DNA from 2 places in the Arthrobacter sp. 92 genome. Region 1 is predicted to be linked to the other one. Evidence: predicted binding sites of a transcription regulator. Region 1 holds the regulator's gene; the other holds the start of a gene.
The links. The regulator HrcA, encoded in region 1, represses chaperone genes, less so after heat shock. The targets are predictions, from matches to a motif close to TTNGCACTCGNNNNNNNCGAGTGCNAA.
Positions count from the first base shown of each region.

Region 2: groES (co-chaperone GroES) is a predicted target of HrcA. The motif match lies at 3,386-3,412, and genes of this name have one in related genera.

Region 1 covers NZ_CP189863.1:2,376,973-2,386,670, reverse strand. The annotation lists gene ACP4XC_RS10965 (PhoH family protein) at 1-358, opposite strand, end outside; gene ACP4XC_RS10960 (GerMN domain-containing protein) at 811-1,770, shown strand; gene ACP4XC_RS10955 (16S rRNA (uracil(1498)-N(3))-methyltransferase) at 1,806-2,576, opposite strand; gene dnaJ (molecular chaperone DnaJ) at 2,579-3,706, opposite strand; gene hrcA (heat-inducible transcriptional repressor HrcA) at 3,803-4,816, opposite strand; gene ACP4XC_RS10940 (DUF3097 domain-containing protein) at 5,040-5,891, shown strand; gene ACP4XC_RS10935 (DUF4870 domain-containing protein) at 6,065-6,484, shown strand; gene hemW (radical SAM family heme chaperone HemW) at 6,520-7,749, opposite strand; gene lepA (translation elongation factor 4) at 7,810-9,663, opposite strand.
Region 2 covers NZ_CP189863.1:3,828,954-3,841,695, forward strand. The annotation lists gene ACP4XC_RS17715 (DUF389 domain-containing protein) at 189-1,157, shown strand; gene groL (chaperonin GroEL) at 1,249-2,859, opposite strand; gene groES (co-chaperone GroES) at 2,935-3,231, opposite strand; gene ACP4XC_RS17730 (hypothetical protein) at 3,454-3,840, opposite strand; gene ACP4XC_RS17735 (THUMP-like domain-containing protein) at 3,897-5,144, shown strand; gene ACP4XC_RS17740 (shikimate 5-dehydrogenase) at 5,235-6,071, opposite strand; gene ACP4XC_RS17745 (glycoside hydrolase family 3 protein) at 6,172-7,605, opposite strand; gene ACP4XC_RS17750 (glutamate--cysteine ligase) at 7,981-9,132, shown strand; gene tsaD (tRNA (adenosine(37)-N6)-threonylcarbamoyltransferase complex transferase subunit TsaD) at 9,163-10,260, opposite strand; gene rimI (ribosomal protein S18-alanine N-acetyltransferase) at 10,263-10,757, opposite strand; gene tsaB (tRNA (adenosine(37)-N6)-threonylcarbamoyltransferase complex dimerization subunit type 1 TsaB) at 10,802-11,473, opposite strand; gene tsaE (tRNA (adenosine(37)-N6)-threonylcarbamoyltransferase complex ATPase subunit type 1 TsaE) at 11,473-12,042, opposite strand; gene alr (alanine racemase) at 12,039-12,742, opposite strand, start outside.

The sequences.
Region 1 (9,698 bases):
GATTCTGCAGGGACTGGCTGCGCAGGAGGGCGGCGAGCTGCTGCAGCACTGCCGGTGTGATGACTGTGCCGCGTTCGACCAGGCCGCGCACCTCGTGGATGAGCCGCATGATCCGCGGAACGTCCGCGGCGGGGCCGCTGATGGCCAGTTCGTTGCCACGGACATGGAAATCCACAGCGGGGAACTGCTCTTCGATAAAGCGCAGTGCTTCGTCATGGCTGCCCAGGGACTGCACCATCTGCTCGGAGTTGTCGAATATGACCACCTCCGTCCGGACACCGGGAAGACTATGGGGAAATTCACCTGTGGTGCGCTCTCCGGCGCTGAACCGGGGCTTTCCGTTTGTTGCTTCAGTCATGGTGCCGGCCTGCTGGCCTCTGGTCCCCTCCAGTTAGGAAATAGTTGCTCCGAATGATCCATTGACCCGCCGGCCTACCGGGCAGGTTCCGTGTTAAGCGGAGTCCTTCCATCTTACGCCAGCGACCCGACCGGCGGCCCCGGCCCGGCCACGCGATGCCCGTCCTGGAACGATTCCGTTGCGCGTTTCCGTCATTAGGTATCAACTTTGTATCGGCCTCATATCGTTCCTGTTGCAGTTCGGTTCACCGTGCCCAAAGGCCGCGGGCGGCCGGGGACCGTGTGTAATGCTGGGATTCAGCGGCCTTGCGCCGGCAGTCGAGGGTGCCAACGGGCCCTTCCCGGCGGTTTCTGCCGGACCTGCCACGCGCTCGTAAAGCAAGAGTCACACAGCGGGCCCCGCCGGGGCGCGCATCCGAAGGAACACACGAGGGCGGGGGAACACCGGAGCCGATGGGATTTAGCGGGATGGGGCACAGAAGGAGACCAGCGGGACAGCGTGTGCGTTCCGCCGTTCTGCTCTGGGTGCTGCCTGCCGCGATCCTGCTCTCCGGCTGCGTCGCCACTCCCCAGCCCCCGGAGGACTCGGCAGGCACACCGCAGATGCTGTCCGGTTCCGCCACTGCGGGGGTTCCCAGCACCAGCGCGCCGTTGGAAACCACCCAGGCCTCCAACAAAGCGCCGGTGTACTGGATTGGCCGCAGCAACGACAATGTGTTCCTGTACCGCGAGTTCCGCGACGTGCCTGAGCAGGATAATCCGGTGACGCGCGCACTGCGCGCCATGATGTCCCAGAAGCCCCTCGATCCTGACTTCTTCACCCCATGGCAGAACCCGAAGAAGCTGGCCACGTCCATCTCCGGCAAGAATGTCATCACGGTGGATGTCTCCGCCGACGCTTTCAACAGCAACGTTGACACTTCCATGGCCGAGCGCGCCATCCAGCAGTTGGTCTATACCGCGACCGCGGCGGGAGCCAGCTCCGGGCTGGTGGATGCCGGCCAACAGATCCAGGTGGTGATTCTCGTGGACGGGCATACAGACTATCTCGCCTTCAACCGCGTCCGGCTGGGGACACCGATGTCACGAAGCGCGGGCATGGTTGCCCCCGTGTGGATCATTGACCCGCAGGAGGGGACCCAGGTCGCCGATGGCAGCGTCAAAGTCAGCGGCCGGAGCATCGTCCCCGGCGGCAAGCTCCGCTGGAAGATCCTCCGGGTAGACGGCAGCGCGGACAAGTCACCGTACCTGAGCGGGGACATGACAGCCTCCTCCGATGCCTCACAGTCCGGACTGTTCTCGCTGACGGTGAACCTGGGCCCGGGAAACTACGAAGTCAGGGTATGGCAGATTGACCCCAGCCGAAATGACACGGAGCTGAACGTCGACAGCCGCGGCTTCTCGGTGAAGTAACAGATTCCCGAAGGAGTAGCAGGCGGGCTGCGCCGCTACCATCGGCCAAGCACGTCGCTGGCCAGGACCGTTGCCGCCGGGCCGGCCGTGGATGATCGAAGGACATGGTGGCCAAGCAGCGCGGTGACCGCCCCCGCGCCGCAGAGCCGGGTGACTTCCCTCGGACTGATCCCGCCCTCAGGCCCCACGATAAGCAGGATCTCCCGGGGCCCGGTTCCCGACGGCATCGAGTCCCGCCATGACTCCAGCACGCCGCGCAGCGGCCGCACGGCATCCTCGTGAAGAATGACCGCCAAGTCGGCGGCAGCCACCGCCGCCTGCAGCCCGGGGCCGTCGACGGCGGCACGGACCTCGGGAATCCACGCCCGGCGGGCCTGCTTTGCGGCCGCAGTCACCACGGACTGCCATTTTGCGTGCGCTTTGGCCGCGCGTTCGCCTTTCCACCGCACGATGGCACGTTCGGACTGCCAGGGGATGATGGCGTCGATGCCCAGTTCGGTGGCTGTCTCGGCCGCCAGCTCGTCCCGGTCGCCTTTGGCAAGCGCCTGGACCAGGACCAGGCGGACGTCCGGGCGGCTTTCGATTTCCAGCGCCGAACACTGCACCGTGAGCTGGCCAGGGCCAACGGCGGCCACCGTTCCGGTAAGGCGTTTTCCTGCTCCGTCGGCTATGTCCACAGACTCCCCCACGGCGAGCCGTTTCACCGTCACGGCATGCCGCGCCTCGGCGCCGTCGAGAACGAATTGCGAACCGGGGACCTGGTCATCCAAGGTTCCGGCGGCGGTGAAAAAGACCGGGTTGCTCACTGCTACAGGTTACCGAGCCGGTCCCGCAGCTTGGCGAAGACCCCGCCGCTGGCGGCAAGTTTCCCTTCGGTGTATTGCTCCCCGCGCAGCTTGGCGAGCTGCCGGAGCAGGTCCTCCTGGGCAGGGTCGAGCTTGCTGGGGGTCTCCACCTGCAGGTGGACCTTCAGGTCGCCACGGCCGTAACCGCGCAGGTGGGTGACGCCGAGGCCACGCAGGGTGATGATCTCGCCGGACTGGGTTCCCGCCTTGACGTCGATTTCCTGCGTGCCGTCGAAGGTCTCCAAGGTGACCTCAGTGCCGAGCGCCGCCGCGGTCATGGGAATGTTGAGCGTGGCGTGCAGGTCGTCGCCGTCGCGCAGGTAGGTGGGATCGTTGTTGACCCGGATCTCCACATAGAGGTCTCCGGAGGGTCCGCCGGCAGGTCCGGCTTCGCCCTGGCCGCCGAGCTGGATCCGGGTTCCGGTCGCCACACCGGCGGGAACCTTGACGGTCAGTGTTCGCCGGCTGCGGATGCGTCCCTGCCCGTTGCACTCGTTGCACGGGTCCTTGATGACGGTTCCGAAGCCTTCGCAGGAGCCGCACGGAGCGGCCGTCATAACCTGGCCCAGGATGGAGCGGACGGCCCGCTGGACCTGACCGCTGCCGCCGCAAATGTCGCAGCGCTCGGGGTGGGTCCCCGGCCTGCAGCAGGAGCCGTCACAGGTGGGGCACGTCACGGCCGTGTCCACTTCGAGCTTCTTATTGACGCCGAAGACAGCGTCCCGAAGGTCGATGCGGACGCTGATGAGGGCGTCCTGCCCGCGGCGGACGCGGGAAGCCGGACCGGAGGAGCCGCCGGCGCCGAAGAAGGTGTCGAAGATGTCCTGGAAGGCGAAGCCCTGGCCCGAGTAGCCGGCACCGCCGAAGCCATTGTCCGTGCCGTTCTCGTTGCCGGTTGCGTCGTAAATGCGGCGCTTCTGCGGGTCGGAGAGCACTTCATAGGCGTGCGTGACCGCCTTGAAGCGGTCCGAGGCGTCCTCACCGGGGTTAACGTCCGGGTGGAGGGTGCGCGCAAGCTTTCGGTAGGCCTTCTTGATCTCTTCGCCCGTCGCTTCGGGTGAGACTCCAAGAACGTCGTAGTGGCTGCTCAAAGTTCGTATCTCTTCCTGGTTGTACTGCCTGTGATGCTGCTGCCGTGTCCGGGAAACCGGGACACGGGAAGGCCTGGTTGGCTGGTGCCGGACCCGTCAGGGCCCGAGGATCCTGGAAAGGTAGCGTGCCACGGCCCGGACCGCGGCCATAGTGGTGGGATAGTCCATCCGGGTGGGGCCGAGCACCCCCACCTTGGCAGTGGAACCGGGACCGTATCCCGTGGCCACCACCGAGGCTTCCGCAAGACCGTCATAAGGGTTCTCGCGGCCAATGCTGACGGTCACGCCCCGGGGATCCTGAGCCATTTCGCTCAGCAGCCGGAGCATCACCACCTGCTCCTCGAGCGCTTCAAGGACCGGACCGATGCTCAGCGGAAAGTCAACATTGGACCGTGCCAGGTTGGCGGTCCCTGCCATCACCATCCGCTCCTCGCGGGTGCTGCTCGCCAGCGCGTCCAGTCCCCGTGCCAGAGCCTGCGCGGCATGGCGGCGTGAGGGTTCGCAGCCGGCGACGACGGCGGGCAGCGCCTGCGGGAGGAGGCTCAGCGGCGTGCCGGCCAGGCTCTTGAGGAAGCGCGTGCGAAGTGCCGCGACCGCATCGTCACTGAGTTCCTGGCCGGTGTCGATGACCCGCTGATCAACTTTTCCGGTATCGGCAATCAGCACCACAAGGACCTTGCGCGGCGCAAGCAGCACAAATTCGATGTGCCGCACCATGGCGCGGCTAAGGTGCGGGTACTGCACCACGGCCACCTGGTTGGTCAGCTGGGACAGCAGCCGCACCGTGCGCTCCAGGACATCGTCCAGGTCCTCTGAGCCTTCCAGCAACGTCTGGATGGCGCGCCGCTCGGCCTGCGAGAGTGGCTTGACGGCGGAAATCTGGTCGACGAACAGGCGGTAGCCCTTGTCCGTGGGAATGCGGCCGGCACTTGTGTGCGGCGCGGTGATGAGTCCCTCATCTTCCAGCGCCGCCATGTCGTTACGGATAGTGGCACTGGAAACACCCAGATGGTGCCGTTCCACCAGCGCCTTGGAGCCCACGGGTTCGCGGGAATGCACGTAGTCCTCCACGATGGCGCGCAATACTTCAAGCTTGCGTGGCTCGCTCATTCTCCACCTCCGATCGGCTTTTCCCGGGCGACGGGCTGGGACTGCACCCAGGCAACCGTTAGCACTCGTCATGTCTAAGTGCTAACCAGTCTAATATGAGTCGCCGCGTTGTTAGCATTGGTACCGCTCCGGGCGAAACTCCGGGCTGGGAATGGACGTGCACATTCGCGAAGCCACTGCCTCCCAATATTCAAACCTCCTAGAGCAAGGCAGTGTGTAACGGATGTCGTACCAGAACTGGGGCCCGCAGGACATCTCGGCTCCCCGGAAGTCCGAGCTTCCCGAAGTGCCGGTTGAACGCGGCATGGTGCTGGAAGAGGTGCAGTCCGGCTGGGTTGGCGCTGTGACAAGAGTGGAGAAATCCGGCGGCATGCATGTGGTGGCTCTCGAGGACCGGCGGGGCAAATCACGCAGTTTCCGCCTTGGCCATGGTTTCCTGCTGGAGGGACTGCCCATCCGGCTGATGCCTCCCGCACCCCGGGCGCAGGCAAGCGCGGCCGCCCCGGCCAGGACGGCGTCAGGATCCGTCCGGGTGGACGGGCAACGCGCCCAGGTGGCGAAAGCCAGCCGGATCTGGGTGGAAGGAAAGCACGACGCCGAACTGGTGGAAAAGGTCTGGGGCGACGACCTGCGGGCGGAGGGCATCGTCGTCGAGCCCCTGCACGGAATCGATGACCTTGCAGGTGCCGTAGCGGACTTTGGTCCCGGACCGGGGCGCCGGCTGGGAGTGCTGGTGGACCATTTGGTGCCCGATTCCAAGGAATCGAGGATCGCCGAAGGGGTCATGCGATCCTCCGGGGCGGCCGGAAACGTGCTGATTGTGGGCCATCCCTATGTGGACGTCTGGCAGGCGATCAGGCCAGCAGTCCTTGGCATCGAGCAGTGGCCGGTGATCCCACGCGGCGTTGACTGGAAAACCGGGATCCTGACGGCGTTCGGCTGGCCCCACTCCACGAAGGAGGATATCGGGCTCGGATGGCAGAAGCTCCTCGGTGCAGTCCGGAGCTACGCGGACCTGGAGCCCTCGCTGCTGGGCCGGGTGGAAGAGGTCATCGACTTCCTCACCGCGCCATAGCCAGCCCCTGTGCTGTAACCCGGCGCTGACCTGTGTGTTTCCCGCGCGGCAGGGTGCCGCACTCTTCGAATGCGGGTCCCACCCAGTATTCTTGATACGGCGGTTGCTGCTCCTAGCTCAGCCCCCGCCTTTTCCGGGAACCAACGCACCACTGCAATCCGAAGGACGAAACCGTGGCAGAAGACGCACGTGAACACAGGGACAACCAGGCCGGGCATGGCCAGCCCCAGTATCATGGTGTGCCGGCAAACGCGCTGCCGCTGACAGCCAGCGAAGACCGGCAGTGGGCCACCCTGGCGCACTTCGGCGGCATCCTCGGGTGTGTGCCCTCATTGCTTATCTACCTGATTTTCAAGGACCGGGGACCGTTCACGGCCCAGGAGTCCAAGGAAGCATTGAACTTCACGCTACCGCCCACCATCGCGGCGGTTCTCTGCAATCTCCTGGTGATGCTGCCGGTGGTGGGGAACATCTTTGCCGTGCTGGCCACGCTGATCTGGATCGCGGTTACCTGCTTCTCGGTAGCCGCCGGGATCCACGTAAACCGCGGCCAGCCGCACCGCTACGAGTACAACCTGCGCTGGATCAAGTAGGGCGGATCACGTAGAGACCTGGTCAAGTAGCCCTGTCAGTCCGGCAGAATCCTGCGGACCACTGCGTCCGCGAGGAGCCGGCCCTTAAGGGTGAGGACGAGGTTGCCCTTGAAGGCCGCGGCGGGGTCCACCAGGCCGTCCGCTATCAGTCCCGCGACGGCATGCCTCCCGGATGTCCCCAGCGATTCGACAGCCAGGCCGGAGCTGAGCCTGGCCTCAAGCATGACCCGTTCAACATTGCGGGTCTCGGCGTCCAGGGTCTCCCTGCCCGCGGCCGGCGAGGCGCCTGACGCCAGCCGCCCGGCGTAAGCGGTGGGGTGCTTGACGTTCCACCAGCGCACCCCGCCCACGTGGGAATGCGCGCCGGGGCCAACGCCCCACCAGTCGTCCCCCCGCCAGTAGGCAAGGTTGTGACGGCAGGCCTGGCCCGGGGTGCGGGACCAGTTGCTGACCTCGTACCAGGCGAGGCCTGACGCGGTGATGAGCTCATCGGCGAGTTCGTATTTGGCCGCGTGGTCATCGTCGTCGATCCCGGGGACTTCTCCCCGCCGGATCTGAGCCGCCAGTTTGGTGCCCGCCTCCACGATCAGGGCGTACGCGCTGATGTGGTCGGGCTGGTAGGACAAGGCGGTTTCGAGCGAATAGCGCCAGTCCTCGAGCGACTCCCCCGGCGTCCCGTAAATGAGGTCCAGGCTCACCGACAGGCCAGCGGCCCTGGCCCACTCAACAACTTGCGGCACCCGGCTGGGCGTGTGGGTGCGGTCCAGGACTTTCAGCACATGCGGTACCGCCGACTGCATGCCGAAGGAGACCCGGGTGAACCCGGCGTCGGCCAGCAGTTGGAGGGACTGGGGCGTGACTGAGTCCGGGTTGGCTTCGGTGGTCACCTCCGCCCCGGGGGCAAGGCCCCATTCCTCGACGGCCGCCGCGAGGATGCGCGCCAGGTCAGCCGCCGGAAGCAGGGTGGGTGTGCCCCCGCCAAAAAAGACGGTCTGCAGCCGACGTTCCGGCAGGCCCGACGCCGTCAGGGCGGCGCCGGCAAACTCCACCTCGGCGATGGCCGTGGACGCGTACGCGTCCTGGGACGCCCCGCCGCCCAACTCGGTGGCCGTGTAAGTGTTGAAATCGCAGTATCCGCAGCGCACTGCACAGAACGGGATGTGCACGTACAGTCCAAATCCGCGGTCCGCCGCGCCGTCGGCGGCCTGCGCAGGCAAGTGCCCGTCCGACGGCGCGGGGTCGCCCAAGGGAAGAACGCTAGGCACTGGTGCGGCCTCCTCCAGGGATTTCCGCCACAGTCGTTGCCGCGGTTGTTACTTTCACTGCTACTTCTTGGCCTTGTCCTTGGATTCGTCCGTGGTGAGCGCTGCGATGAACGCTTCCTGCGGGACCTCCACGCGGCCCACCATCTTCATGCGCTTCTTGCCTTCCTTCTGCTTTTCCAGCAGCTTGCGCTTTCGGGTGATGTCACCGCCGTAGCATTTGGCCAGGACGTCCTTGCGGATGGCCCGGATGCTTTCACGGGCTATGATCCGGGATCCGATCGCGGCCTGGATGGGCACCTCGAACTGCTGGCGGGGTATGAGCTCGCGCAGCTTGCCCGTCATCATCACGCCGTAGGCGTACGCCTTGTCCCGGTGGGTGATGGCGCTGAAGGCGTCCACCTGTTCGCCCTGGAGCATGATGTCAACCTTGACCAGGTCGGCAACCTGGTCGCCGTCGGCCTTCCAGTCCAGCGAGCCGTAGCCGCGGGTCTTGGACTTGAGGATGTCGAAGAAATCGAAGACGATTTCGGCCAGCGGCAGCCGGTACCGGATTTCGACGCGGTCCTCGGAGAGGTAGTCCATGCCGCCCATCACGCCGCGGCGGCTCTGGCACAGTTCCATGATGGCCCCGACAAACTCGTTCGGCGCCAGGATGGTGGCGGAAACCATCGGCTCCCGGACCTCGGCGATCTTCCCGGTGGGGTATTCACTGGGGTTGGTCACATGGACAACCCTCTTGTCCTCGAGGGTGACCTCGTATTCCACGTTGGGTGCGGTGGAGATCAGGTCCAGCTTGTACTCGCGTTCAAGGCGTTCACGGGTAATTTCCAGGTGCAGCAGCCCCAGGAAGCCCACGCGGAAGCCGAAGCCAAGCGCGGCCGAGGTTTCCGGCTGGTACACGAGCGCGGCATCGTTGAGCATGAGCTTCTCCAGCGCATCACGAAGGACCGGGTAGTCCGTGCCGTCCAGCGGGTACAGCCCGGAGAAGACCATGGGTTTGGCATCCGCATAGCCCGGGAGGGATTCGGAGGCAGGCTTGGCCAGGTTGGTGACGGTATCTCCCACCTTGGACAAGCGAACGTCCTTCACGCCGGTGATGAGGTAGCCCACTTCGCCGACGCCGAGGCCCTTGGAGGGGGTCGGTTCCGGGGAGCTGACACCGATTTCAAGGAGTTCGTGGGTGGCGCGGGTGGACATCATCTGGATGCGTTCGCGGGGGTGCAGCATGCCGTCGACCACGCGCACGTAGGTGACCACGCCGCGGTAGGTGTCATAGACGGAGTCGAAAATCATGGCGCGGGCAGGCGCGTCCGGGTCGCCGACGGGCGCGGGGAGATCACGGACGATCTTGTCGAGCAAGAGCTCCACGCCGGCGCCGGTCTTGCCGGAGACCCTCAGCACGTCCTCCGGCTCGCCGCCGATCAGGCTCGCCAGCTCGGCGGCATACTTCTCCGGCTGGGCCGCCGGGAGGTCGATCTTGTTTAGGACCGGGATGATGGTGAGGTTGTTCTCCATCGCCAGGTAGAGGTTGGCCAGGGTCTGCGCCTCGATGCCCTGGGCCGCGTCTACCAGAAGGACCGCGCCTTCGCAGGCTGCCAGCGAGCGGGAGACCTCATACGTGAAGTCGACGTGGCCAGGCGTGTCGATCATATTCAGCGCGTAGCTGACACCATCGAGCTCCCAGGGCATACGGACTGCCTGCGACTTGATGGTGATTCCGCGCTCACGTTCGATATCCATACGGTCCAGATACTGGGCCTTCATGTCGCGGGATTGAACGACGCCGGTGAACTGCAGCATGCGGTCGGCCAGTGTTGATTTGCCGTGGTCAATATGCGCAATGATGCAGAAGTTCCGGATGATGGCCGGATCTGTTGCGGCGGGCACCGGGGCGGTGCGGGCCATGGGAGACACGCAGGGTCCTTACTGTTGGCATTTCCGCGGCGGTG
Region 2 (12,742 bases), 1.5 Mb from region 1:
TGTTACTGATCTGTAATGTTCATAGCCAATTGCCCATGTGGCTACACATGGCTGCATTTTCCATTAAGGCAGGCGGAGCTGGGAGTTTCCAGAATCCCGGCTTGAGGGCAGCCAAAGGCTTCTCCGGCGGCCGGTGCTGGATTGGGTCGGGGGAAACTAGGCTTGGAACACCCTAAGGAGGAACCGCCGTGATTGTTCAGTTGCGCATTTGTGTACCCGCGGAATTGTCCGCCCTGGTGGTGGAAAGCTGTACGGCCCAAACCGGCGCGGCGGAAGTCGCGGTGCACCGCGGGGCGTCCGTGTTGCCGCCCGGCGATGTGGTCTGGGCTCACGTCGCCCGGGAGTCGGTTGAGGAGCTCTTGGAGAAACTCCATGCCCTGAAGGTGGAGGAGCTGGGCTCGGTGGCCATTACAACGCCGGAGCTGATGCTTTCCCAACGTGCGGACCGGGCTGAGGCCGCTGCGCCCGGCGACGGGGCCGATGCCATGGTTTGGGACGAGGTGACCCGGCAGACCGGGGAGGATTCGCGGCTCACCTGGAGCTACCTGGCCTTTCTGGTCCTGGCCACCCAGTTGGCGGCCATCGGCATCGTTACCGATTCAACGATCGCGATCGTGGGCGCCATGGCGGTGGGCCCGGAGTTCGGCCCGCTCGCCGCGCTGGCGGTCGCTTTGGCCCGACGCCAGTGGCGGCTGGGCCGCAGCGCCGCGTTGGCCCTGGGTGTCGGCTTTCCTGTTGCCATGCTCTTGGCTGCTTTTACTGCGTGGCTGTCGGTGCCGCTGGGGCTCTTCCCCGCTGACACCCTGGACAACGGCTCCGCCGTGGAGTTCATCTACCATCCCGGTCCGTACTCCCTCATCGTCGCCGTGCTGGCGGGCGCCGCGGGCATGCTGTCGGTCATCAGCCGCCGCTCGGCCGCCCTGATCGGGGTCTTCATTTCCGTGACCACTGTTCCGGCGGCCGGATTCGTTGCCGTGGCCCTGGTCTTGGGCGAATACCAGAAGGCGGCGGGCTCGGCCATGCAGCTGCTGCTGAACCTCGTCGGTATTGTGGCATCCGCCGTGGCCGTGCTGATGTTTTATCGCGTGATCACCCGGCGGCTGCCTGACGGCATGGCACGCACGTTGCGCCACCAGGCATCGCGGGTGTGGAGCTAGGCCGCTTCCGAGCGGCACTGGCCGTTGCAGGAGGGCACAGAAAAGCCGGCCCAGCTGATGCCGGGCCGGCCTTTACTGCGTTGGCTGCAAGCTAGTGCCTGTGGCCTGCGTGCTCATCCTCGTCAGCCGGCTTCTCAACAACGAGGGTCTCGGTGGTGAGAACCAGCGCTGCGATGGAAGCGGCGTTGCGAAGGGCAGCGCGCGTCACCTTGACGGGGTCGATGACACCGGCAGCGATGAGGTCTTCGTACTCGCCGGTCTTGGCGTTGAAGCCCTGGTTCACCGCAGCCTCGGCGACCTTGGCGGCAACCACGTAACCGTCGAATCCAGCGTTCTGCGCGATCCAGCGCAGCGGCTGGACGAGTGCACGGCGCACGATGCCCACAGCTGCTGCCGCATCACCGTCAAGTGCCTGGACCGCGGGGTCCTCGTCCAGCGCCTTGAGGGCGTGGATGAGGGCCGAACCGCCGCCGGCAACGATGCCTTCTTCGAGGGCAGCGCGGGTGGAGGACACGGCGTCCTCGATGCGGTGCTTCTTTTCCTTCAGCTCAACCTCGGTGGCTGCGCCGACCTTGATCACGCCGATGCCGCCGGCCAGCTTGGCCAGGCGTTCCTGAAGCTTTTCCTTGTCCCAGTCGGAGTCAGTACGGGTCAGCTCGGCGCGCAGCTGGGCAACGCGTGCCGCAACGTCCTCGGCCGAACCGGCACCGTCAACGATGGTGGTGTGGTCCTTGGTGACAGTGATGCGGCGCGCCGTGCCCAGCACCTCGAGCCCAACGGTGTCCAGGCTGAGTCCCAGTTCAGGGGAGACAACCTGTGCGCCCGTGAGGGTTGCGATGTCCTGCAGCATGGCCTTGCGGCGGTCGCCGAAGCCCGGAGCCTTGACGGCAACCACGTTCAGGGTGCCGCGGATGCGGTTGACGATCAGCGTGGACAGGGCCTCGCCCTCAACGTCCTCGGCAATGATGAACAGCGGCTTGGAGCTCTGCAGCGCCTTCTCCAGCAGCGGCAGGAATTCCTGCACGGAGGAGATCTTGCCCTGGTTGATCAGGATCAGGGCGTCCTCCAGGACTGCTTCCTGGCGTTCCGCGTCGGTGACGAAGTACGGGGAGAGGTAGCCCTTGTCGAACTGCATGCCCTCGGTGAGGACCAGTTCGGTCTGCGTGGTGGAGGACTCCTCGATGGTGATCACACCATCCTTGCCGACCTTGCCGAAAGCCTCGGCCAGGAGCTCGCCGATTTCGTCGCTCTGGGCGGAGATGGCTGCAACGTTCGCAACCTGAGTGCCCTCGACCGGACGGGCGTTCTCGAGCAGCCGGGCGGCGACTGCCTCGACGGAGACCTCGATGCCGCGCTTGATCTGGCCCGGAGCGGCGCCTGCCGCAACGTTGCGGAGGCCTTCCTTGACGAGGGCCTGTGCCAGCACGGTGGCGGTGGTGGTGCCGTCGCCTGCCACGTCGTTGGTCTTGGTGGCAACCTCCTTGGCAAGCTGCGCGCCAAGGTTCTCGTAGGGGTCGTCCAGTTCGATCTCACGGGCGATGGTGACGCCATCGTTGGTGATCGTGGGAGCGCCCCACTTCTTGTCCAGCACGACGTTGCGGCCACGCGGGCCCAGCGTCACCTTGACAGTGTTGGCGAGCTTATCGATGCCGGCTTCAAGCGACCGGCGGGCAGCGTCGTTAAACGCAAGCTGCTTTGCCATGGTTTTGTCCTTTCAAGACAGAACCCCGCGCAGCTGACCCATTCGAGAACGGATCAACGGCGCGGGGTCCAAGAGTTACTTAACTACGATCGCCAGAACGTCGCGGGCGGACAGCACGAGGTATTCGGTGCCGCCGGTCTTGACTTCAGTTCCGCCGTACTTGGAGTAGATAACGACGTCGCCAACGGCAACATCGATCGGAACGCGGTTGCCGTTGTCGTCAAAGCGGCCGGGGCCTACTGCAACAACTTCGCCTTCCTGGGGCTTCTCCTGGGCGGAGTCAGGGATGACCAGGCCGGAAGCCGTGGTCTGCTCGGCTTCGAGCGGGCGGACAACAATACGATCCTCAAGAGGCTTAATAGAGACCGACAATGACCTCTCCTTTTCGTCAGCAAGTTCATGGACAGTAGAACCGTGAAGCCATAACGTGCAGACCGTCGTCGCGGTGCCGGCTGCAGGCTGGCGGTGGTTCTTCATGTGTTAGCACCCTCCTAGGGAGAGTGCTAATGAAGACTCTAGGTTGGAGTTAGCACTCGGTCAAGGCGAGTGCCAGCATTTCGTCCCAGGTGAACAGTTGAACAGCCTCCTGAAGGGCTAACTGCCGGCCAGGTCGTCGAAGTCGACGTCGTCGCCGTCGTCAGTTTCATCCTCGCCGGCGGCGTTGCGGTTGCGGTAAAGCACCGCTGCCCCGGCTGCAGCCGCCACGAGGGAAACGACGAGGCCCACAATGCCGCCCGTGCGCACTGCGGCGTAGGAGTCCCGGATCTGGCGGGCCTCGTCGGTGTCATCGCTGATGCTCTTGCCGCCCACGGAATATACGGTCGCATTGAACGAGTCCAGGACGAAGATGATGACCAGCAGGGCCACGCACACGACGGCGATGGTGCAGCCGGCAATAAGTGCGGGCCTGGCATATCGGGCGAGGCCCTTGTGCTCGTGGTGGTCATTCCCGGCTGGCTGGGGCCCTGCGCTGTCGTCCATGTCTTCAACCCTAGCTGGCGCCCGGCCCGTGCGGCTCCTCCATTAGGCTTGATGTCATGGCTGACGCACCGCAGGAACTGATCGCCCCTCTCCTGACCAGCGAAGGCTGGGAGCTGCTGGCCTCCCTTGGCCCTTATCGGGAGGATGAGGCCTTCCGGCTTAACGCCGAGCTGCGCAAAGCCGGCCACTCCCCCGAACTCGTATCGGCCGTCCTCACCCAGTCCAGGCTTCGGACCAAGGCCGAGGCCAAGTTTGGTGAGTTCGCCCGGCAGATGATCTTCACCATGGCTGGACTCGAACAAGCCACCAGGCTGAATGTGGCTGCAAGGCACGCCCAGCGGTTTGTGACGGCCGGAATCGCCCATGTGGCGGATCTTGGCTGCGGTCTCGGGGCCGATGCGATGGCCATGGCCTCCATGGACCTCAAAGTGACGGCGGTGGAGATGGACGAGACCACGGCCGCCTGCGCCACCATGAACCTCATTCCGTTCCCCCAGGCCAGCGTTGTCCATTCCGACGCCACATCCGTCCCCCTGGACGGTGTGGAGGGTGTGTGGCTGGATCCGGCCCGCCGCACCACTTCCACCTCGGGGACCCGGCGGTTGTGGGACCCGGAGGAGTTCTCGCCTCCGCTGTCCTTCGTTGAGTCCCTGGCCGCGTCCGGACGCGCCGTGGGGGTCAAGATGGGCCCGGGCATGCCGCACGACTCGGTTCCCGCGGGCTGCGAGGCCCAGTGGGTATCGGTGGGCGGCGACGTCACTGAGGTGGCGCTCTGGTTCAATGCCGTCCGCCGCCCGGGCGTCCGCCGGGCCGCACTGCTGCTCGGTCCCCAGGGGGCGGCGGAGATCACCAGCGCGGAGGATTTCGACGCCGGCCCGGTGGCCCCCGTGGGCCCGGTGGAGGGTTACCTATACGAACCGGACGGCGCCGTCATCCGCGCCGGGCTGGTGGCCGACGTCGCCCTCCAGCTGGGCGGCCACCTGGTGGACGAACACATCGCCTACATCTGCGCGCCGGAGCTGGTGGATACGCCGTTCGCCCGGGCCTACAGGATCCTGGAAGTGATGCCGTACAACGTCAAGGCCCTCAAGGCCTGGGTCAAGGACAACGGCATCGGCGTGCTCGAGATCAAGAAGCGCGGCACCTCCGTGACCCCGGAAGAGCTTCGCAAGCAGCTTCTGCCGGCAGGAAAGAAATCGGGGAAGAACAAGAGTAAAAAATCTGCCACCCTGGTCCTCACCAGGATCGGCGAGGACCGGGTGGCCATCTCGGTCCAGCCGGTCCAGACGCTACAGCCGGTCTAGCCGGTGCAGCCGGTCCATTGGGCCGGGTAGCGGGGATCCGCGGAATGGCGGGGGCCGCGCGAATACCGCGCTCTCGCCGAATACCGGGCTTTATTGGGCGCGCATGAACTCTTCCGCGGCACGGACCTGCTCGTCGGTGGGCCGGATCCCCGTGTACAGGACGAACTGCTCCAGCGCCTGGATGGTGGCCACCTCGGCTCCGGTGATGACGGCTTTGCCGGCGGCCCTGGCCGCCTTGATCAGCGGGGTCTCCGCCGGCAGCGCGACGACGTCGAAGACCACCTTCGCGGCTTCGATGGACTCCTGGGGAAAGGACAACGAGTCCACATCCGGGCCGCCGGCCATGCCCACGGGCGTGACGTTGATCAGCATGTCGGCCTTGCCGGCATCAGGATCGGCGCTGTCCTCACGTTCCGCGCGCCACTTGAAGCCGTACAGCTCGGCGAGCGCCCGGCCGGACTCCTCGTTGCGCGCGATCACGGTCACATCCCTGAAGCCGGCGTCACGCAGCGCGGCGGCGGTCGCCTTCGCCATGCCGCCGGAACCCTTGAGCAGCACCGAGTAGTCGCTGGGGATCGCATTGCGCTGCAGTAGCTGCTCGATCGCGGTGTAATCGGTGTTGTAGGCGGTAAGCCGGCCGGCGTCGTTGACGATGGTGTTGACCGAATCGATGGCCTTCGCCGAGGGGTCCATGGCGTCGACGAGGGCAATGACGTCCTCCTTGTACGGCATGGATACCGCACAGCCCCTGATCCCCAGGCCGCGCATGCCGGCGATCGCCTGGCCCAAATCCGTCGGGGCGAAGGCCTTGTAGATCCAGTTCAGCCCCAGTTGCTCGTAGAGGTGGTTGTGGAAGCGGGTCCCGTTGTTACTCGGCCGGGCCGAGAGCGAGATGCAGAGGGTCATGTCTTTGTTCAGAATAGGCACAGTCCCATTAAACGCCCGCCCGGCGCTCCGGCTGAGACCGACATCGAACAAACCTGACTTTAAGACAGATTTTCCGCGGCATGTGGACCCGCCCGTGGCATCATCCGCAACCGGCTCCGGGAGCATAATGCCCGACGGCGGCAGGCAGCTTCCCGGGAGCCGTCCGCTTTCCGGCCAAAACGGTCAGCAGCGCGTTGAAGGCTTCCTGGCTGCGTCCGTAGAGCGCCACCTTGGCCGGAGCGGCGGAGTCGGCCAGCGGCCAGGGCGCGTCCAGTGCCACGGCGACGTCGGCGGCCGCTGGCGGGTCCTGGTAGCCGATCAGCCGCACCAGCGGGCCGTCTCCGATGCCGATGCCAACCGCCTTGGCTGCGGCTGCAAAACGTGCCCGGTCCTGTTCGGAGCCGCCGGCCACGCGCACGCTGCCCGGCACCATGGGCCCGTGGCACGGCCCGGCGAGGACGGTGAGGGCGGCGGCCGACGTCCGCTGCGAAAGGGCCGATCCGCTTCCCGGCGCCGCTGACTGCGGGGCCCCGGCCCGGGCGCGCCAGATCAGCATGGTGACCACCCTTGTGGCCGCCTCATCAAGCCGGGCGGCGGGCACGGTGCCGGCTTTGACGGCAGTGATGATCGAGGCGTGGGCCTGGGCCACATCCCCCGGCATAAGCAGGAGATCGGCTCCGGCGCCCAGCGCCAGCGGAGCGGCACTTTCACCCGGGAACTGCTTCTGGATGGCTCCCATGTTGAGCGCATCAGTCACTGCCACGCCTTTGAATCCCATGGCCCGCAGGGCTGCGTAGCTTTGTTTCGACAGCGAGGCAGGCACTCCGGGCTCCAACGCAGGCACCGCAATGTGGCCGGTCATGATCATGGGCAGCCCTGCGCCCACGGCCGCTTGGAAAGGTTTCCAGTCGCGGTTCCGGAGTTGATCCAGGGTGGCATTCTGCACCGGCATGTTCTCGTGCGAATCAACTGTCACGGAGCCGTGGCCGGGAAAGTGTTTCACGGTGGGCAGCATGCCTGCAGCGAGCATTCCCTGCGAAAACGCGACGCCCAGCCCTGCGGCCGCATCGGGATTGCCGGACATCGAGCGGGCGCCGATGGTGGGGTCCTGCGGCCCGGCGGTGACGTCCATGTCCGGCGCGAAGTCCACATTGAAGCCCAGACCCCCGAGTTCGGAGGCCAGGGCCTTCCCTGTTTCGCCAGCCAGGGCCGGATTGCCGGCCGCTCCGTAGCTCATGGGCGCGGGCCACTCTGTCAGGGGAGCCCTGAGCCTGGCCACCAGGCCGCCTTCCTGGTCAATGCCGATCAGCCCAGGCCAGGTCCGTCCGTCCGCCTGCGTGGAGCCCTTGAGCCGCGCCGCAACCGCGGCCATGGCGGCGGTGTCCACCTGGCCTTCGGCGGTCTTCGGCACGTTGTCCCCCATGATGATGCTTCCGGCCAGGTGAAGGCGCTGCACCGTGGCGGCGTGGGACTTCTCGTCCAAGCCGGTATAGAAGGGCAGGAGGACCTGCCCTGCTTTCTGCTCGAGGGTCATGGAGGCCACGGCGCGGATGGCGGCGTCGGCGTCCTGCTTCTGGGGCCCCCAGCCCAACGGCTGGGAAGCGTCCGCCTGCTCGTGGGAACCGGTGGAGGACAGATGCCCGGCCTCCCTCGGGGGTGCCGCGTCGGGCGGGGACCCCGCCGTCGTCAGGGTCCTGTCACACACGAAGGTAACGCTGATCAGACCCAGCACCGCAGCCAGTACCACCGCGGTGAGAGTCTTCTTGTGAATACTGTCACTTGTCCGCTGCAACTTGGCCACCGTCTCGATGCTACCCCTGCACTAGACTTGAACCACCGTTGCCCTGCCAGCCAGCCGTTCTGCCAGAAGCGGCTGTGGCAACGGGCAGCAGAACAGTGAAGGGACCACATGAAGATTGATTTCGCTTCATCCAGGCAATCAACTCTAGGTGTGGAATGGGAGCTCGCACTGGTCAACGCCGAGACCGGAGAGCTGGCGTCTGTGGCCAACGAGGTCCTCCGCGGGGTAGCCGCCAAGCACCCCGAGCTCAACGAGGACGACGAACACCCGCACATCAAGCAGGAACTCCTGTTGAACACAGTGGAACTGGTCACCGGCATCTGCACCACCGTGGCGGAGGCGAAGGCGGACCTGAGTAGTTCACTCGCGGCGGTCCGCGAGGTCACCGATCCTATGGGTGTCGAGGTCTTTTGCGCCGGAAGCCACCCCTTCAGCCCGCCCCAGCTCCAGCCCGTCACTGACAAAGCACGTTATGCCAAGCTGATTGACCGCACGCAGTGGTGGGGCCGCCAGATGGTCATCTACGGCGTTCACGTCCACGTGGGACTGGACAGCCGTGACAAGGTGCTGCCGGTCCTTGACGGCTTAGTGAATTATTTTCCGCACTTTCAGGCATTGTCCGCTTCCAGCCCGTTCTGGGGCGGCGAGGACACCGGTTACGCCTCCCACCGCGCGCTGATGTTCCAGCAACTGCCCACGGCCGGGCTGCCCTTCCAGTTCTCCACGTGGCAGGAATACGAGTCCTACGTCCAGGACATGTTCACTACCGGGGTGATTGACACCCTGTCCGAGATCCGCTGGGACATCCGTCCGGTACCGAACCTGGGCACCATCGAGATGCGCATCTGCGACGGCCTCGCCACCCTGGAGGAAGTGGGAGCCATCGCGGCCCTGACACAGTGCCTGGTGGATGAGTTTTCCACCACGCTGGAGAACGGTGGCACCATTCCCACCATGCCGCCGTGGCATGTGCAGGAGAACAAGTGGCGCGCGGCACGGTACGGCCTGGAGGCGATCATCATCCTCGATGCTCAGGGGAACGAAATGCTCGTCACGGATCACCTCCGCGAAACGCTGAAACGGCTTGAGCCGGTGGCGGCGAAGCTGGGCTGCACCGACGAACTGGCCGACGTCGAGAAGATCATCCAGCGCGGGGCCGGGTACCAACGGCAGCGCCGGGTGGCGGCCGAGCACGGCGGTGACCTCCGCGCCGTGGTCCTGGACCTGGTCAACCAGATGCGCAAGGGACCCGAAGCCTGATCCTGTATTACCGCGGGGCGGAGCAGCCGTTCAGGCTGAAACCGTGGTGACCGGCATGGACGAATCGGGGGCGAAGCCGATACCGCTTGGGCTGATCCCGGCCATTACCAGTTGCGCGCCGAGTGCGGCCACCATGGCGCCGTTGTCCGTGCACAGGTCCAGCGGCGGGACGTGAAGGGTGATTCCGGCAGCGCGGCAGCGTTGTTCGGTGAGCTGGCGCAGCCGGGAGTTGGCTGCCACGCCGCCGCCCAGCAACAGGCTGGTGATGCCCTTTTCCCGGCAGGCAAGCACTGCCTTGGACGTGATGACGTCCACCACGGCTTCCTGGAACGCGGCAGCGATATCGGCCACCGGTACCGTTTCCCCGCGCGCCTCGAACTGTTCCACGCAGCGGGCGACGGCGGTCTTGAGTCCGCTGAAGGACCAGTCGTACCGGTGCGGACCGGGTTCCTCCGCTGTGCCCATATATTTGGGCTGCGTGAGCCCGCGGGGGAACCTGATGGCCTTGGCGTCACCGGTGCGGGCGAGCTTGTCGATGGCAGGTCCGCCGGGATATCCGAGGCCCAGGAGCCTGGCCGTCTTGTCGTACGCTTCACCGGCGGCATCGTCGATGGTGGTGCCGAGCAGTTCGACGTCGTCCGTGATGTTCCGGATCCTAAGGACCTCCGTGTGGCCGCCGGACACCAGCAGGGCGCCGAGGTTTTCTGGCAGTGCCCCAGCGCCGGGCTGAGCCTCCCCGCCGGCTCCGGCGCCCAGCAAGCCCACTCCGACGTGGGCCACGAGATGGTTGATGGCGTAGAGGGGCTTTCCGGTGGCGACGGCGAGCGCCTTCGCGGCGCACACCCCCACCATCAAGGCGCCGGCCAGTCCGGGTCCGGAGGTGACGGCGATGGCGTCGATGTCATCCAGGGTCACCGCTGCCTCGGCCAAGGCCTCCTGAAGGGTCGGGACAAAGGCGTCCAGGTGCGCCCGGGAGGCGATTTCCGGGATGACGCCGCCAAACCGGACATGTTCTTCCATCGAGGAGGACACCGTGTTGGTGAGCAGGGCTGTTCCGCGGACAATTCCCACCCCCGTCTCATCACAGGACGACTCAATCCCCAGCACCAGCGGCTGCGTTCGGTTCATGGTTAGTCTGCCTCCGTTGACAGGATTTGTACGGATGATTCAGGCTCCGGCGCGGCCTCAGACCCGGGGTCGTCCTGCAGCTGCAGCCGCATGATGAGGGCATCCACACCGTCGCGGTAATAACGGGGGCGGACGTGGATCTGCTCGAACCCGAACCTGCGGTAGAGCTGTTGCGCCCGGGGGTTGTCGGCTCTGACCTCGAGCAGCACGTCCGCGGCATGCCGGCGCCGGCTCTCGGCGATCAGCTCGGTCAACAGCGCGGAGCCTATGCCCTGGCCTTCGAATTCGGGCACCACGGCGATGGTCTGCACGTCCGCAATGGGTTCGATGCACATCAGCCCGGCATAGCCCACGATCCTCCCGCCGGTCTCGGCCACCACGTAGTGCCGCGTCTGGCTCTGGGCAAGTTCGTCGTGGAACATCTGCCGGGGCCACGCATCCACCGGAAACAGCCGGCGTTCCAGCGTGTGCACGGCCGGGATATCGGCCGTGTCCATGTTGCGCAGGCTCACTCCTGTCCGGGCAGCACCGCCCTCGCCGCTCACAGTGCCCGCTTCCGGGGGCCGGGCACCTGGGCGTCGGATTCGCGGAGGTACAACGGCGTGGAGTCCAGCAACTGCTGCCCCGCGGCCAGCCGGGCCAGCGCGAATTGCCCGAGGTAGAGGGCGTCGGGCTGTTCGGCGCTGAAGTCCGGATCCGCGCGGAGCACGTCCTCGTAGAGTCCTGCCCCGGCGCCGTAGGCCGGGAGGTCCGGGAGGTCCGCCGCGAAGCCCACATGCGGGCCGTCGACGAGGTGGGGAAGCTGGCCGTCACTGAGCACGTACCGTGCCCAGTACACTTCCTTGCGGCGCGCGTCGGTGGCCACGATGAATTCCGGAACGGCCGCCGTGGACTCCGCGACCTCCAGGGCCATGGCATCCAGGCTCATCATGCCGTACAGGGGCTTTCCCCAGACGAAGGACAAGGTCCGGGCCGTGGCGATTCCCGAGCGCAGGCCGGTGAAAGGTCCGGGCCCCACCCCGGTCACGATTGCATCGATGTCCGTGCCCCCCACGCCGGCGTCGGCGAGCAGGTCCCGGATGCCCGGGGCCAGGACTTCGGCGTGGCTGCGGGTGTCCTCGGTGGAAAAGCTGCCCACCACACCCTCCGGCGCCAGGTCAGAAACCAGCGCCGCACTGGCCACGGCGGAGGTGTCAATGGCAAGGATGAGCATCAGGATTTCCCTCTCACGGCTGCGGGCAGCGCGGGCTGCTGAACCCAGCGCGACCCGAAGCCGCGGATCACAATGGTGCGGGGCTCGTCGTCGTCGTCCGTATCAAAATCCAGCACGACGCCGGCTGCCTGGTCCCCGGCGGCGCTGCCCAACGGGCGGTGCAACTCAACCTCCAGCCAGCTCTCGCTTAGATGCTCCACCCGCCCCCGGCCCCACTCCACCACCGTAACGGCGCTGTCCATGGTGTTTTCGAGGTCGATGTCGTCGATTTCGGCGGCCGTTTCCAACCGGTATGCGTCCACGTGCACCAGGTCCGGGCCACCCGGCCGCGGCCCGTCAGGAAGGTTGGGATGGATCCGGACCAGCACGAACGTGGGCGAAATGATGCCGGCCCGCACTCCCAGCCCCTCGCCCAGTCCCTGGGTGAACGTGGTCTTGCCGGCGCCCAGCTCACCCGTCAGGATGATCAGGTCCCCTGCCTCAAGCCCGGCACCCAGGGCCGCCCCGAGGGCATGGGTCTGCTCTGCCGTCTGCACCTTCAACGCGAGTTCCCACTGCGGGGAGCTCATGGCTCTGACCTTTCGGCGGCGGCCGCCTGCTCATGGATGTAGCGGCGCGGGACCCTCGGGCTGATCCGGGTCACGATTTCGTAGTTGTTGGTTCCGGCGGCGCGGGCCCAGTCCTCCGCCGTGGGGCCGCCGTCGGAGCCGTCGCCGAAGAGCACCGCTTCAGCTCCCAGCAGGCTCCTCCCACCGGCGGACACCCCGCGGGGTCCAAGATCGATCACCATCTGGTCCATGGCGATCCTGCCGACCACCGGGTAGTTACGGCCGTCAACGCGCACCGGGCCGCCGGTGGCCACGCGCGGCACGCCGTCCGCATAGCCCAACGGGATCAGGCCCAGCGTGCTGGCGCCGCCTGTCCGGTAGTTGAGCCCGTAGGAGACGCCCTGACCGGCCGGGACGTCCTTGCAATGGGACACCAGCGTGCGCACCGTCATGGCCGGACGTAGTCCCAGTTCGGCCGGCGCCTGACCCTCAAACGGCGAGAGGCCGTAGATGCCCAGGCCCACGCGGACCAGGTCGAAGTGCGTGTCCGGGCGGGACAAGGTGGCCGGCGTGTTGGCGAGGTGCCGGACCTCGGGATCCACGCCGGCGTCTGCGGCGATGGCCAGCGCTTCGCGGAAAACGGCGAGCTGCTCGTCGGTCTCGGGGCGGTCAGGTTCATCGGCCACCGCCAGGTGCGAGAAAATGCCAACCACGCGCAGCA